2 regions of the Streptomyces poriticola genome follow, and region 2 is predicted to be linked to the other one. Evidence: riboswitches for the same ligand, from Rfam matches in the RefSeq annotation. Region 2 holds a riboswitch; the other holds the start of a gene.

Region 1 (7,875 bases), on a different contig from region 2:
GGCCCTGGTCCTTGGTCCCGGTCGAGGGAAGACTGCCGGCAAGGGCACAGACACACACCGGACGCCTCCTGGGGAGCGAGCGATGGCGGACAGCGAGCACGCCGGTCCCGAGACCGTGACCATGACCGTGACCAGGGTCTTCCTCCTGGACGACCACGCGGTCGTCCGGCGCGGGGTCCACGACCTGCTGGACGACGAGCCGGACATCACCGTGGTCGGCGAGGCGGCCACCGCGGAGCAGGCCCTGGTACGCGTCCCCGCCCTGCGCCCGGACGTGGCGGTACTGGACGTACGGCTGCCGGACGGCGACGGCGTGACCGTGTGCCGGGAGCTGCGCGGCCGGATGCCCGAGCTGGCCTGCCTGATGCTCACCTCGTTCGACGACGAGGAGGCACTGCTCGACTCGATCATGGCCGGCGCGGCCGGCTACGTGCTGAAGCAGATCGAGGGCTCGGATCTGGTCTCGGCCGTGCGCACGGTGGCCCGCGGACAGTCGCTGCTCGACCCGAGCGCCACGGCGAAGCTGATGGCGCGGCTGCGCGGCGGCCCGCCGGAGGAGGAAGCGGGTGCCCTGCCCGGTCTGACCCCGCGGGAGAGGGACATCCTCGCCCTGATCGGCGAGGGCCTCACCAACCGCCAGATCGGTCAGCGGCTCTACCTCGCGGAGAAGACGGTGAAGAACCACATCTCCCGACTGCTGGCCAAACTGGGCGTGGAACGGCGCGTCCAGGCCGCCGTCGTCGCCACCCGGGCACAGGACCGGACGCGCTCCACCGGGCACTGAGCTCGCGGGCGCCGCCGCGCCCTCCCCGCGCCCCTTCAGGGCGCTGCCGAACCGCAGCGGACTTCGCCCGACCTGCTCAGCCGATACCGTGACAACAGCGCGGCACGGCCGTCGGACGGTCCGCGGGGCAGGGAGGATCAGCGGTGGCAAGCTCCGAAGGGGCCAGGGCGGCCAGGGAGGCCAGGGAGGCCCGGGTGCGCCTCCCGCAGCTGCGGCTCGACGAGCTGCTGGAGGAGCTCCAGGCCCGCCTGGACGCGGCGCGCGGGACCCGGGACCGGGTGCACAGCCTGCTGGAGGCTGTGCTGTCGGTCGGCCGCGAGCTCGATCTCGAGCAGGCACTGCGCAGCATCGTGGAGGCCGCGGCGGCCCTGGTCGACGCGGAGTACGCCGCGCTCGGCGTGATCGGCCCGGACGGCGGACGACTGTCCGCCTTCCACACGGTGGGCGTCGACGAGCGGCAGATCGCACGCATCGGCCACCTCCCCGAGGGCCACGGCATCCTCGGCGAACTGATCCGCAACCCCGAGCCGTTGCGGCTGGCGAAGCTCTCCGACCATCCCTCCTCGTACGGCTTCCCGGCCCACCACCCGCCGATGCACACCTTCCTCGGCGTCCCCATCCGGGTGCGCGACCAGGTCTTCGGCAATCTGTACCTGACCGAGAAGCGCGGCGGGCAGCAGTTCGACGAGGACGACGAGTCGGTGCTGGCGACGCTGGCCGTCGCGGCCGGAGTGGCGATCGACAACGCCCGGCTGTACGAGGAGTCCCGGCTGCGCGAGCGCTGGCTGCAGGTCGACGCGGAGATCACCCACACCCTGATGTCCGGCGCCGCACAGGGCGACGTACTGCGGCTGATCGCCGAGCGGGCCCGGGAGATCACGGCCGCGGCTCTCGGCGTGGTGGCCCTGCCGGTGCGGGGCACCGACACGCTCGCGCTGGACCTGGCGATCGGCCGGGAGGCCGAGAGGCTGCGCGGCACGGTCCTGCCCGTCGAGGGGACCCTCGTCGGCCAGGCGTACGCCCGCGGGGAGCCGGTGGGCAGCCCGGACGTGTCCCGCGACGAACGGATCCCGGCCGGCCCGCCCCGCTTCGCCGGCCTCGGACCGGCCGTCGCCTTCCCGATCGGTGCGGGCGACCGGGTCCGCGGCGTGGTCCTGCTGGTCCGCGAGGCGGGCCACAGCGCGTTCACCGGGCAGGAGACGGAGTCCCTGCAGGTCTTCGCCGCGCAGGCCGCGGTCGCCCTGGAGCTGGCGGAACGCCGTCAGGACGCCGAGCAGATCGCTCTGCTGGAGGACCGCGACCGGATCGCCCGGGACCTGCACGACCTGGCGATCCAGCGGCTGTTCGCCACGGGGATGACGCTCCGGAGCGCCGGCCGCTTCATCGACCACGAGGGGGCCGGGGAGCGGGTGCAGCGGGCGGTGGGGGACCTCGACGAGACCATCAGGATCATCAGGTCGACGATCTTCGGCCTGCGCTCCCGGGACGACGACGCGGCTCCCGGGCTGCGGTCCCGGGCGGTGCGGACGATCGGCGAGGCCGCGCCCGTCCTGGGCTTCGCACCGGGCGTCCGGATGGAAGGGCTGCTCGACACGTACGTGCCCGGGGAGACCGTCGACCACGTGACGGCCGTGCTGTCCGAGTCGCTCACCAACGTCGCGCGGCACGCCCGCGCCGACCGCGCCGAGGTGGTCCTCGAGACCGACGGCAGGGAGGTGCGTCTCACGGTCACCGACAACGGCGTGGGTATCGCGCCCGGGGGCCGCCGCAGCGGCCTGCGCAATCTCCGGGAACGCGCCCGCACGCTCGGCGGGGACATGGAACTGCAGCACCCCGAGGGCGGCGGCACCCGTCTGGTGTGGTGGGCGCCGGTGGGGCGGACCGAGGGCGCGGGCGGGACGGTGAACTCACCGTAGGCTCCCGCTGCCGTAGGGGGCGTACAGGTCCAGCAGCCGGATCCGGGCCACATGCAGCCGATGGGCGACCACGCTCCCGACCCAGACCCCCACGGCACGGCCGAACTCCGCGTTCTGCGCACACATGTCCCGCACCACGTCCGCGTCGAACTCCCAGGCACGGACCGGGCTCATCGCCTCGGCGCCCAGATGCCACAGGTGGGGCGGGAAGTGCCAGGACCAGCCGACCAGTTCGCCGGGGCCGAGCGACTCGATGACCGGGGCCCGACGGCCCGGCACCCGCAGGTCGAGGATGACGGTGCCGGTGCGGACGATCCAGAACCGGTCGGCCCTCCGGTCCTCTTCGAACAGCCGTGCTCCGCCGTCGAAGGACACCTCGCGGGCGGCCTTCATCAGACGCTCGCGGTGAGCGGGCGGAAGCCCCGCGGCCAGCGTGGTGGTGGACGTCATCTCAAGCTCCTTCCGTGTCTCCGGGGCACCGCCCGGCGAGTCCGGCCGGCCCGGTGGTGCGTGCCGTTGCGGTCTCCAGTCCTCGAGGACCGCTGATCTCACCCTGAAGCCGTGCGCCACGGCACACCACGGGCCACTCGGCCCCGTCCGTGGCCCGACCGGCCCTGCCGGCGCGGCCCGGCACCCGGACGCCCCGACCGGCGGGCGGGTGCCAGTGGCGGGTGCCACGCTGGGACGGACAGGATCTGCGAAGGGAATCGCCGTGATCACCACTGATTTCGCCCCCGGCTCGCCCTGCTGGCTCGACCTCGGCGCCCCGGACGTCCGGGCGGCCGCCGACTTCTACGGCACGGTGCTCGGCTGGGAGTTCGAGCCCATGGGGGAGGGGGACGCCCCGGAGGGGGGAATGTTCCGGAAGGACGGGAAGATCGTCGCCGGACTGGGCAAGCTCACGGAGGAGGGCGCCCGCTCGGCCTGGATGGTCTACTACACCGTCACCGACGCGGACGCCACGACCCGGAGCGTGCAGCGCGGGGGCGGCACGGTGCGGGTCGCGCCGAGAGATCTGGACGACTGGGGGCGGATGGCCCAGTACAGCGATCCGCTCGGGGGCCAGTTCGCGGTGTGGCAGCCGGGGAGGACCAACGGCTTCGAACTGGCCGACCAGCCAGGTTCGCTGAGCTGGACCGAGTTGATGACCACCGACGCCGCGGCGGCGAAGGAGTTCTACGGCTCGGTCTTCGGCTGGCAGTACAGCGACATGGAGATGCCGGGCGGCGAGGGCACCTACACTCTCGTCACGCCCGCCGGTCTGCCCGAGGAGCGGATGCACGGCGGCATGATGGGGATGCGCCCGGAGGACCTCGCGCTGACCGACGGACGGCCCTACTGGCATCCGGTCTTCGCCGTCACCGACTGCGACGCCGCGGTCGCCAGGGCCGGCGAGAAGGGCGGCACCGTCCAGATGGGGCCGGAGGACATGGAGGGCGTCGGCCGGCTCGCCGTCTGCGTCGACCCCGCCGGGGCGGACTTCGTGGTGCTCAAGCCCAGTCCGAACTGAGCCCCGGCAGAGCCGGACTCCTCCCGGGGATCCGGCAGGGCGCCGCACGGCCCCTGTGCCGTCCGCCGCGCACCCGGTCCCGCGGCGGCCTGCGGATCGGGGCGGTCACACAGCGCCCGACAGGGCCGCCACCGGATGCAGCGCCGCGTACTCCAGGGGTGCCGACGGGTCGACCGGCAGTTCGAGCGGTGCGGGCCCGGCGCCCGCGCGTACGAGCAGGTCGCCGACGGCCGCGCGTACGAGCAGGTCGCCGACGGCCGCGATCATGGCGCCGTTGTCGGTGCACAGCCGTGGCGGGGGAACGCGCAGGACGATCCCCGCGGCCCGGCACCGCTGCTCGGCCAGCGCACGTACCCGGGAGTTGGCCGCCACCCCGCCGACCACGACCAGCGTGCCGACGCCGTGCTCCCGGCGGGCGGCCACCGCCTTGCGGGTCAGCACGTCGGCGGTCGCCTCCTGCAGCGACGCGGCGCCGTCTGCCACCGGCAGGTCCGCGCCGGAGTGCCCTTCCGCCCAGCGCGCGGCGGCCGTCTTCAGCCCGGAGAACGAGAAGTCGTACGACCCGGCGGCCAGTCGCACTCGTGGGTGCGGCCGACCAGCCGCGCGGACAGGCCGAGCTCGGCGGCGATGTCGGTCGCGGCGGGCAGCAGGGAGACGACGCGCATGCCGCGACTCCAGGACCGCCCGCCGACACCCGGCACCGGACCGCCACCGCAGCCGCCACCGGACCCGCCGACAGGGATGTGCAGCCCGGGGTAAGCCGAAGCCGGGGCCGGAGACCCGGCCGGCGAGGACCAGCACGAGCGGACCACCTTCCGGCGCGCCGCCTGCCGCGCCCGCTTCCGCGCCCCGGTGCGCTCCGCCGCGCCGCGCGCACCGCGGACGCCCGAGCCGGTGGGGCGGCGGCCGACTCCGGGCCCCTGCCGGGTCCGGGTCCGGGTCCGAGTCCGGGTGCGAGGGGCCGGCGACCCCGCGACCGCCGGGGCTGGATTTACTAGGACGTCCAACTATATAGTCGTGGCCAAGGCCCGCGGTGCAGGGAAGCCGGTGTGAATCCGGCACGGTCCCGCCACTGTGACCGGGGAGTACGCCGTCGAGCAGCACGCCACTGACCAGATGGAAGGTCGGGAAGGCGGACGGCGCGCGCAGATCCGGAAGTCAGGATACCGGCCGCGGGATCGTTCCGTGTTGTCCACGAGGATGGAGCTGACACGCATGGCACCGGTGCGCATCCACGACCCCGTCCGGCCCGTGACCCGGCCCGCGCCCCACCCGGACGTCCGTCCGCACCCGGCCGTCACGACCTGACGGCACCCCGCCGTACGCGATCTCGCGCAGCCCCCCGCCCGCGCACGCACCCATGTCACCGCGTGCGCCGGGTCCGGCCGCGCGCCGTCCCCGGATCACCTGACGAGAGCAGGCACCCATGGCCCGCGAGTCCGACCGCGCCACCGTGCGCGAACTCACCCACTTCGTCGGCGGCAAGCACACCCCGGGAACCTCGGGGTCCTTCGGCGACGTCCACGACCCCAACACCGGCGAGGTCCAGGCCCGCGTCCCGCTGGCGAGCCGCGCCGAGACCGAGGCGGCGATCGCCGACGCCGAGCATGCCCAGCCCGCCTGGGCCGACTTCAACCCGCAGCGCCGCGCCCGGGTCCTCATGCGCTTCCTGCACCTCGTCGAGCAGGAGAAGGACACGCTGGCCCGGCTGCTCTCCGCCGAGCACGGCAAGACCGTCGCCGACGCCCACGGGGACATCCAGCGGGGCCTGGAGGTGGTGGAGTTCGCCGCCGGCATCCCGCATCTGCTCAAGGGCGAGTTCACCGACAACGCCGGCACCGGCATCGACGTGCACTCGCTGCGCGCACCGCTCGGCGTGGTGGCCGGCATCACCCCCTTCAACTTCCCCGCGATGATCCCCCTCTGGAAGGCCGCCCCGGCACTCGCCTGCGGAAACGCCTTCGTCCTCAAGCCTTCGGAGCGCGACCCGTCGGTTCCGCTGCGGCTCGCCGAACTCTTCCTGGAGGCCGGGCTGCCCCCGGGCGTCCTCAACGTCGTCCACGGTGACCGGGAGGCCGTCGACACCCTGCTGGAGGACCCCCGTGTCGCCGCCCTCGGCTTCGTCGGCTCCACCCCCGTGGCCGCGCACGTCTACGCCACCGCCGCCGCCCACGGCAAGCGCGCCCAGTGCTTCGGCGGCGCCAAGAACCACATGATCGTGATGCCGGACGCCGATCTCGACCAGGCCGCGGACGCCCTGATCGGCGCGGGCTACGGCTCCGCCGGCGAGCGCTGCATGGCGATCTCGGTGGCCGTCCCGGTCGGCGAGCAGACCGCCGACGCCCTGGTGGCCCGCCTGAAGGAGCGCATCGCCGGGCTGCGGATCGGCCGCAGTGACGACCCCGAGGCCGACTTCGGACCGCTGGTCGGCCGGGACGCGCTCGACCGGGTCCGCTCCTACGTCGGCCTCGGCGTCGCGGAGGGCGCCGAACTCGTCGTCGACGGCCGGGACTTCACCCTGCCCGGCCACGAGGGCGGCTTCTTCGCCGGAGCCAGCCTCTTCGACCGGGTCACCCCGGCGATGCGCATCTACCGGGAGGAGATCTTCGGGCCCGTGCTGTCGGTGGTCCGCGCAGCCGACTACGAGGAGGCCCTGCGCCTGCCCAGCGAGCACCTCTACGGCAACGGCGTGGCGATCTTCACCCGCGACGGCGACACCGCCCGCGACTTCACCCGGCGGGTGAACACCGGCATGGTCGGCGTCAACGTGCCCATCCCGGTGCCGGTCGCCTACCACACCTTCGGCGGCTGGAAGCGCTCCGGCTTCGGCGACCTCAACCAGCACGGACCCGACGCGATCCGCTTCTACACCCGGACGAAGACCGTCACCTCACGCTGGCCGGCGGGCCAGCGCGAGGGCGCCAGCTTCACGATCCCCACCATGCGGTGACGCCATGACCAGCACCCTGCTCACCGAGGACCAGCAGGCCCTCGTCGAGACCACCCTCGACTTCGCCCAGGACCACCTCGCCCCGCACGCCCTCGACTGGGACCGCGACAAGCACTTCCCCGTCGACGTGCTGCGCAAGGCCGCGGGACTCGGCCTCGGCGGCGTCTACGTCCGCGAGGAGTCCGGCGGTTCGGGGCTGACCCGCGCCGACGGCGTCCTCGTCTTCGAGACCCTCGCCTCCGGCTGCCCGTCCATCGCCGGCTACCTCTCCATCCACAACATGGTCGCCTGGATGATCGACCACTACGGCGACGCGCAGCAGCGTGAGCGCCGGCTGCCGCGGCTGTGCGCGATGGAGGACCTCGCCAGCTACTGCCTGACCGAACCGGGTGCCGGCTCCGACGCCGCCGCCCTGACCACCCGCGCGGTCCGCGACGGGGACGGCTGGCGGCTCACCGGCGTCAAGCAGTTCATCTCCGGCGCGGGCGCCTCCCAGCTGTACGTGGTGATGGCCCGCACCGGCGCCGAGGGCGCCGACGGCGTCTCCGCGTTCGTCGTCGAGAAGGACGACCCCGGCGTCTCGTTCGGCCCGAACGAGCGGAAGATGGGCTGGAACGCCCAGCCCACCCGGCAGGTCTTCCTGGAGGACGTCCCGCTCTCCGCCGACCGGCTCCTCGGCCGCGAGGGCCAGGGCTTCCGCATCGCCATGAACGGG
Region 2 (7,875 bases):
CCAAGACCGTGTACGCCGTGACCACGCCCGCCCTCACCGGGGCGCTGGCGCTCAGCCCCGACTACATCATCGCCGGTCCGCTCTGGGAGTCCCTGGAGAGCCTGCTCGGCAAGGAGGGCGTGGCCACCGCCAACGGCCCGCTCCACCGCCGTCAGCGGCGCACCATCCAGCCCGCCTTCCGGCTCGACGCGATCCCGGCGTACGGCCCGATCATGGCCGAGGAGGCGTACGCGCTGGTGCAGCGCTGGCGCTCCGGCGAGGTGCTCGACGTCACCGCGGAGTCGTTCCGCGTGGCCGTCCGTGTCGCCGCCCGCTGTCTGATGCGTGGCAGTTACATGGACGCCCGGGCCGAGCGGATCTGCACCGCCCTCGCCACCCTGTTCAGCGGCATGTACCAGCGCATGGTCGTCCCGCTCGGACCGCTTTATCGCATACCGGTGCCGAGCAACCGCGAATTCAACCGGGCCTTGGCCGATTTGCATCACCTGGTCGACGAGATCGTCGCCGACCGCCGGGCGAGTGGTCGAAAGCCGGACGATTTGCTCACCGCTTTGCTGGATGCGAAGGACGAGAATGGCGAGCCCATTGGGGAACAGGAGATCCATGACCAGGTCATCGCGATCCTCACCCCGGGAAGCGAAACCGTGGGCTCCACGATCATGTCCCTCCTCCTCGTTCTCACCGAGCACCCGGATCTCGGCGACAGGATCCGTGACGAGGTGACAACGGTGGTGGCTGACCGGCCGGTCGCATTCGAGGACGTGCGGAAGCTGACGTACACCGCGAACGTGGTCGTCGAGACGATGCGGCTGTATCCGGCCGTGTGGATTCTCACCCGCCGGGCGGTGACCGAGACCGACCTGGGCGGGTACCGCATTCCGGCCGGGGCGGACGTCATCTACAGCCCGTACGCGATCCAGCGCGACCGGCGGTCCTACCAGCGGCACGAGGACTTCGACCCCGACCGCTGGCTCCCCGACCGGGCGGGCGAGGTCCCCAAGTACGCCATGAGCCCGTTCAGCGTCGGCAACCGCAAGTGCCCCAGCGACCACTTCTCCATGGCCGAACTCACGCTCATCACCGCGGTGGTGGCCTCCGCCTACCGCTTCGAGCAGGCGCCCGGCTCCGACGCCCGGCCCCGGATCGGCATCACGCTCCGGCCGCGCCGCCTGATGCTGCGGGCCCTGCCCCGCTGACACCGGCCGTGCGGCGCACGTTCAGGCGGCCTGCGGGCCCCTGAACGTGCGCCGGTAGGCCTGCGGTGTGGTGCCCAGCGCGCGGACGAACTGGTGCCGCAGCGCCGCCGCGGTACCGAACCCGGTGCGCCAGGCGATGGTGTCCATCGTCTCGTCCGTCGCCTCCAGCAACCGCTGCGCCAGCAGCACCCGCTGCCGCAGCAGCCAGCGGTAGGGGGTGGTGCCGGTCTCCTGCTGGAACCGGCGGGCGAAGGTGCGCGGGGACATATGGGCGCGCTCGGCCAGCCGCTCCACCGTGATCTCCTGGTCGAGGTTGCGCTCCAGCCAGCTCAGCACCTCGGTGACGGTGTCGCAGGCGGAGCGCGGCAGAGGCCGCTCGATGTACTGCGCCTGGCCGCCCTCCCGGTGCGGGGGCACCACCATCCGCCGGGCGATCCGGTTGGCGACCTCGGGGCCCTGCTCCTTGCGGACCAGGTGCAGACAGGCGTCGATCCCGGCGGCCGTGCCCGCCGAGGTGATCACCGGGTCCTCGTCGACGTAGAGCACGTCCGGCTCGATCACCGCCCGGGGATACCGCCGGGCCAGCTCGGCCGCGTGACGCCAGTGCCCGGTGCAGCGCCGCCCGTCCAGCAGACCGGCGGCACCCAGCACGAAGACCCCGGAGCACACGCTCAGTACCCGGGCCCCCCGGTCCACCGCCCGTCGCAGGGCGTCCAGCAACACGGGCGGATAGTCCCGCCGGACGTAGTCGCTGCCGGCCGGGACGGCGATCAGGTCGGCCTCGTCGAGCCGGTCCGGGCCGTGCGGCGTGGAGAGGGTCAGCCCGGCGGCGGCGGTGCGCAGCGTCGGACCCTCCGCCGAGACCACGGCGAAGTCGTAGACGGGCAGCCCCTCGTCGCTGCGGTCGATGCCGAAGACCTCGCAGACGACGCCGAGTTCAAAGGGATGCACACCGTCCAGCAGGACGGCGGCCACATTCTGCAGCATGCCGTCAGTGTGCCCCGGAAGTGGCAGAAAATCGAGGCACTACGGCAGTCCTGCCACTGCCGGTCAGGGGCGTCGGGTCCGACAGTGGTGTCCATGACCGCAGACCAGACACCGGCACTGACCGGCACGCTCGTGGCCCTCGGGATCCTGGCCCTCCTGGTCCTGCCCTCGCTGCCCGGCATCGTGCGCGACCTGCGCATCGACCGCCAGCTCGGGAGGGCCCAGGAGGACCGGGGGAAACCGGAGCGGGCTCAGAAGTCCTCGTCCAGGTCGACGGTGCCCTCCACCGCCACCTGGTACGCCGACGGGCGCCGCTCGAAGAAGTTGGTCAGCTCCTGAACACCCTGCAGCTCCATGAAGGAGAAGGGGTTCTCGGAGCCGTACACCGGGGCGAAGCCGAGCCGCATCAGCCGCTGGTCGGCGACACACTCCAGGTACTGCCGCATCGACTCGGTGTTCATGCCCGGCAGGCCGTCACCGCACAGATCGCGCGCGAACTGCAGCTCGGCCTCGACGGCCTCCTTCAGCATGTCGGTGACCTGCTGCTGGAGTCGGTCGTCGAAGAGCTCCGGTTCCTCCTTGCGGACGGTGTCCACCACGTCGAAGGCGAACGACATGTGCATCGTCTCGTCCCGGAACACCCAGTTGGTACCGGTCGCCAGACCGTGCAGCAGTCCCCGGCTGCGGAACCAGTACACGTAGGCGAAGGCGCCGTAGAAGAACAGGCCCTCGATGCACGCGGCGAAGCAGATCAGATTGAGCAGGAAGCGCCGGCGGTCGGCCTGCGTCTCCAGGCGGTCGATCTGCTCGACCGAGTCCATCCACTTGAAGCAGAACTCGGCCTTCTCCCGGATGGACGGGATGTTCTCCACCGCGTCGAACGCGGCGGCCCGGTCGTCCGGGTCGGGCAGGTAGGTGTCCAGCAGCGTCAGATAGAACTGGACGTGCACCGCCTCCTCGAACAGCTGCCGGCTCAGGTAGAGCCGCGCCTCGGGGGAGTTGATGTGCTTGTACAGCGTCAGCACCAGGTTGTTCGCCACGATCGAGTCGCCCGTCGCGAAGAACGCGACCAGCCGGCCGATCATGTGCTGCTCGCCGGGGCTCAGCTTCGCCAGGTCGGCGACGTCGGAGTGGAGGTCGACCTCCTCGACGGTCCAGGTGTTCTTGATGGCGTCCCGGTAGCGCTCGTAGAAGTCCGGGTAGCGCATCGGACGGAGGGTGAGCTCGAAGCCCGGGTCGAGGAGATTGGCGTTACGGGGACTCATTACTGGCAGGCCTCACAGGACTCGGGGTTCTCCAGGGAGCAGGCGACGGCCTCGGGGTCGGCCGCCTGCTGGGCGGGGATGGGGTTCTCGGACTGCGTCCGGCCCTGCGCCGCGCGGGCGATCCGGGTCGCCGGGCGGGAGCGCAGGTAGTACGTCGTCTTCAGCCCGGACTTCCAGGCGTAGGCGTACATCGAGGAGAGCTTGCCGATGGTCGGCGTCTCCATGAACAGGTTGAGCGACTGGGCCTGGTCCAGGAATGCCGTACGGGCCGCGGCCATGTCGATCAGGCCGCGCTGCGGGATCTCCCACGCCGTGCGGTACAGCCCGCGCACGTCCTCGGGGATCCAGGCGAACTCCTGCACCGAGCCGTTGGCCTCGCGCAGCGCCTCGCGGGTACGGGCGTCCCACACGCCGAGCGCCTTGAGGTCCTGCACCAGGTACGAGTTGACCTGGAGGAACTCACCGGACAGCGTCTCGCGCTTGAACAGGTTGGACACCTGCGGCTCGATGCACTCGTAGACACCGGCGATCGAGGCGATCGTGGCGGTCGGCGCGATCGCCAGCAGCAGGGAGTTGCGCATGCCTACGGAGGCGATCCGCTCACGCAGCGCCGCCCAGCGCTCCGGCCAGGTCAGCTCGACGTCGTAGTGGTCGGGGTGCAGCACACCGCGGGCGGTGCGGGTCTTCTCCCAGGACGGCAGCGGGCCGTTGCGCTCGGCGAGGTCGGCGGAGGCCTCGTAGGCGGCGAGCATGATGCGCTCGGCGATCCGGGTGGACAGCGCCTTCGCCTCGGGGGAGTCGAAGGGCAGCCGCAGCTGGAAGAAGACGTCCTGCAGGCCCATCGCGCCCAGGCCCACCGGGCGCCACCGGGAGTTGGAGCGGCCCGCCTGCTCGGTCGGGTAGAAGTTGATGTCGACGACGCGGTCGAGGAAGGTCACGGCGGTGCGGACGGTGTCGTCCAGCCGCTCCCAGTCGACGTCCTGCGCGGCCGGGTCGACGAACGCGCCCAGGTTGACCGAGCCCAGGTTGCAGACCGCGGTCTCGCCGTCGTCCGTGACCTCCAGGATCTCCGTGCAGAGGTTGGAGGAGTGGATGACGTGACCCGGCTCCGCCGTCTGGTTGGCGGTGCGGTTGGCGGCGTCCTTGAACGTCATCCAGCCGTTGCCGGTCTGCGCCAGGGCGCGCATCATCCGGCCGTACAGCTCGCGGGCGGGCAGCGTCTTCCTGGCCAGCCCCGCGGCCTCCGCCTTGCGGTACGCGGCGTCGAACTCCTCGCCCCACAGGTCGACCAGCTCGGGCACGTCGGACGGGGAGAACAGTGACCACTGGCCGTCCTCGGCGACCCGGCGCATGAACTCGTCCGGCACCCAGTGCGCCAGGTTGAGGTTGTGGGTGCGCCGGGCGTCCTCGCCGGTGTTGTCCCGCAGCTCCAGGAACTCCTCGATGTCGGAGTGCCAGGTCTCCAGGTAGATCGCGGCGGCGCCCTTGCGCCGGCCGCCCTGGTTCACCGCGGCGACCGAGGCGTCCAGTGTCTTCAGGAACGGCACGATGCCGTTGGAGTGCCCGTTGGTGCCGCGGATCAGCGAACCGCGGGAGCGGATGCGGGAGTAGGACAGCCCGATGCCGCCGGCGTGCTTCGAGAGGCGGGCGACCTGGTGGTAGCGCTCGTAGATGGAGTCCAGCTCGTCCTTGGGGGAGTCCAGCAGGTAGCAGGACGACATCTGGGGGTGCCGGGTGCCGGAGTTGAACAGCGTGGGGGAGGAGGGCAGATAGTCCAGGCGGCTCATCAGGCCGTAGAGCGCGGCGACCTCGTCCACCGAGCGGGCCGTGTCGTCCTCGGCGAGTCCGGAGGCGACGCGCAGCAGGAAGTGCTGGGGCGTCTCGACGACCTTGCGGGTGATCGGGTGCCGGAGCAGATAGCGACTGTGCAGGGTGCGCAGCCCGAAGTAGCCGAACCGGTCGTCGGCGGCCGGGTCGATCAGCGCGTCCAGCCGGGCGGCGTGCAGCCGCGCGAACTCGGCGGTGCGGTCGGCGATCAGGCCCTCGCGGTGGCCGACGGCGACGGAGTCGGTGAAGGTGACGACGCCCTGCGAGGCGGCCTCGGCCCGGATGCCGATGGTGAGCAGCCGGGCGGCCAGCCGGGAGTACGCCGGGTCCTCGGAGATCAGACCCGCCGCCGCCTCGGTGGCCAGCTCGCGCAGCTCCGACTCGTCCGCGCGGGCGGACCGGCCGCGCAGCGCGGCGGCGGCGACCCGGCCGGGGTCGGCGTCGGGAAGGTCGGCGGTCAGCCGGGTCAGGGTCCGCAGCAGGGCGGCACCGGGCCCGTCGCCTTCCTCGGTCACCGGGGTCGCTGAAGCCGGGTCGGCTGGCGCGATGGTCACTGGGGCTCTCCCTCGCTCGGCACGGGGCCTGGCGGAGGGCAGGGGGCGGCACGGGCGCCCGCGGCGCCGCGTCCACCGGCCCGATTCCACGAGGCCCGGACGTCTCTGCACCCGGGCCGGACGGCCGGGTGCACTGTCGGCAGGTCCTCGGACTGAACCAAGTGCGCGCATCACGCGGGTACGCGAAAAACGCACAAGTACACCGTTGCGGGACAGTTCCGGATTCGCACCGGATTCCCCTGCGGCGACAGCGAGCACGAGCATACATCTTGTGCCGGGCCCCGGTGTCACCCCCAGATGTTGTGTCCGGGTGGTGTGTCGCAGTGGTCCCGTATGCCGTTGCCGCCCTGGTGTCAGAGCGTCAGCTCGTAGGCGAGGAGCGTGATGTCGTCGACCTCCGGCAGGGGGTTCCAGTCGCGCGCGGGGGTGCGGACGAAGCCCAGCCGCTCGTAGATGCGGTGCGCGGAGTGCATCGAACGCTGGGTCGACAGCACGAGCCGCACGCAGCCCGGCACCTCTCTCGCGCGGTCCGCGCAGGCGCGCACCAGCGCCTCCCCGGCGCCCCGGCCGCGGGCGGTCCGGTCGACGGCGAGCATCCGTATCTCGGCTTCCCCGGGTCCGGCGATGTCGGCCATCGGCCCGCCGGACGGCACGAAGGTGACCCCGCCGAGCAGCTCCTCGCCGGCCACCGCGACCAGTACCTCGGCGGCTGCCGCCCGCTTCGCCACGTCCCGCAGCTCGCGCAGGTAGCCGTCGCTCTCCCCGAAGTCGAGGAGGCCGTCCTGGAGGTAGGCCTGAGCGGTGATCTCGCCGACGGTGCGGTACTCGGCGGGGGCCGCCCGCCGGATGACGATGTCCATGGAGCCGAGTCTGCCCGACGGGTACGACAACGGGCCGCCGGATTTCCCGGCGGCCCGTCGGCAGTGTGCGGGCTGGGACAGCCCTAGTGCGACGACGATCCCGCCGTGGCCGGCGGCAGCTCGACCTGCACGCCCGGGTCGCCGGCGTCCGCCGTGTAGTCCTCGGGGCTGGTCTCGTCGGGGCCGTCGGGTGCCTTCAGGGCCCGCAGGACGACGGTCAGGACCACGGTGACGACGATGTTCAGCACGAACGCCGTGAGACCGATGTAGCCGATCTCACCGATGCCGGGGATCTCCTTCGAGGAGCCGCCGAAGTGCTTCTGCGTCGGCGAGGAGACCCCGTAGGCGGCGAGTGTGCCGTAGATCATGCCGACCGCCCAGCCGGCGAGCAGCGCCCAGCGGTGGAACCAGCGGGTGAACAGACCGCCGACGAGCGCCGGGAAGGTCTGCAGGATCCAGATGCCGCCGAGGAGCTGGAAGTTGATCGCCACCGTCTTGTCCATGCCCAGGACGAAGACCAGGGCACCCACCTTCACCAGCAGCGACACCAGTTTGGAGACCCGGGTCTCGTCCTTGGGCGTGGCATCCGGCCTGATGAAGTCCTTGTATATGTTGCGGGTGAACAGGTTCGCGGCAGCGATCGACATGATGGCCGCCGGGACCAGGGCGCCGATGCCGATGGCGGCGAAGGCGACGCCGGCGAACCAGGCCGGGAACATGTTCTCGAACAGCTGCGGGATCGCCAGCTGCCCGTTCTCCACCGTCACCCCGGCCGCGATGGCCATGAAGCCCAGCAGGGCGAGCAGGCCGAGCATCACCGAGTACAGCGGCAGGATCGTGGTGTTGCGCCGGATCACCTCACGGCTGCGCGAGGACAGCGTCGCGGTGATCGAGTGCGGGTACATGAACAGCGCGAGCGCCGAGCCCAGTGCGAGGGTCGCGTACGTCCACTGGCTCGCCTCGGTCGGGACGAGGCCGCCCTTGCCGGTCTCGGTGAACTTGTCGCCGGCCGCGGCGAAGATGTCGTCGAACCCGCCCAGCTTGATCGGGATGTAGATGATCGCCACCGCGATCACGATGTAGATCAGTGTGTCCTTCACGAACGCGATCAGTGCGGGGGCGCGCAGACCGGACGAGTAGGTGTACGCCGCGAGCACACCGAAGGCGATCAGCAGCGGCAGGTCCT

Evidence for each region. A riboswitch is a leader RNA that binds a small molecule or an ion and turns the genes downstream of it on or off. The one in region 2 is predicted to bind cobalamin.
Region 1: linked by a shared signal. The riboswitch ahead of V5O46_RS09345 (CoA-acylating methylmalonate-semialdehyde dehydrogenase) and the one ahead of V5O46_RS25970 (ribonucleoside-diphosphate reductase subunit alpha) in region 2 are both predicted to bind cobalamin.

Annotation. Positions count from the first base shown of each region.
Region 1 covers NZ_JBAGKH010000004.1:375,240-383,114, reverse strand. The annotation lists gene V5O46_RS09375 (response regulator transcription factor) at 83-784, shown strand; gene V5O46_RS09370 (sensor histidine kinase) at 928-2,700, shown strand; gene V5O46_RS09365 (cyclic nucleotide-binding domain-containing protein) at 2,692-3,150, opposite strand; gene V5O46_RS09360 (VOC family protein) at 3,413-4,210, shown strand; partial or broken gene V5O46_RS09355 (tRNA (adenosine(37)-N6)-threonylcarbamoyltransferase complex transferase subunit TsaD) at 4,316-4,846, opposite strand; cobalamin riboswitch at 5,218-5,399, shown strand; gene V5O46_RS09345 (CoA-acylating methylmalonate-semialdehyde dehydrogenase) at 5,637-7,160, shown strand; gene V5O46_RS09340 (acyl-CoA dehydrogenase family protein) at 7,165-7,875, shown strand, end outside.
Region 2 covers NZ_JBAGKH010000028.1:42,991-50,865, reverse strand. The annotation lists gene V5O46_RS25990 (bifunctional albaflavenone monooxygenase/terpene synthase) at 1-1,196, shown strand, start outside; gene V5O46_RS25985 (GlxA family transcriptional regulator) at 1,218-2,183, opposite strand; gene V5O46_RS25980 (hypothetical protein) at 2,277-2,522, shown strand; gene V5O46_RS25975 (ribonucleotide-diphosphate reductase subunit beta) at 2,435-3,448, opposite strand; gene V5O46_RS25970 (ribonucleoside-diphosphate reductase subunit alpha) at 3,448-5,829, opposite strand; cobalamin riboswitch at 5,951-6,093, opposite strand; gene V5O46_RS25965 (GNAT family N-acetyltransferase) at 6,183-6,689, opposite strand; gene mctP (monocarboxylate uptake permease MctP) at 6,773-7,875, opposite strand, start outside.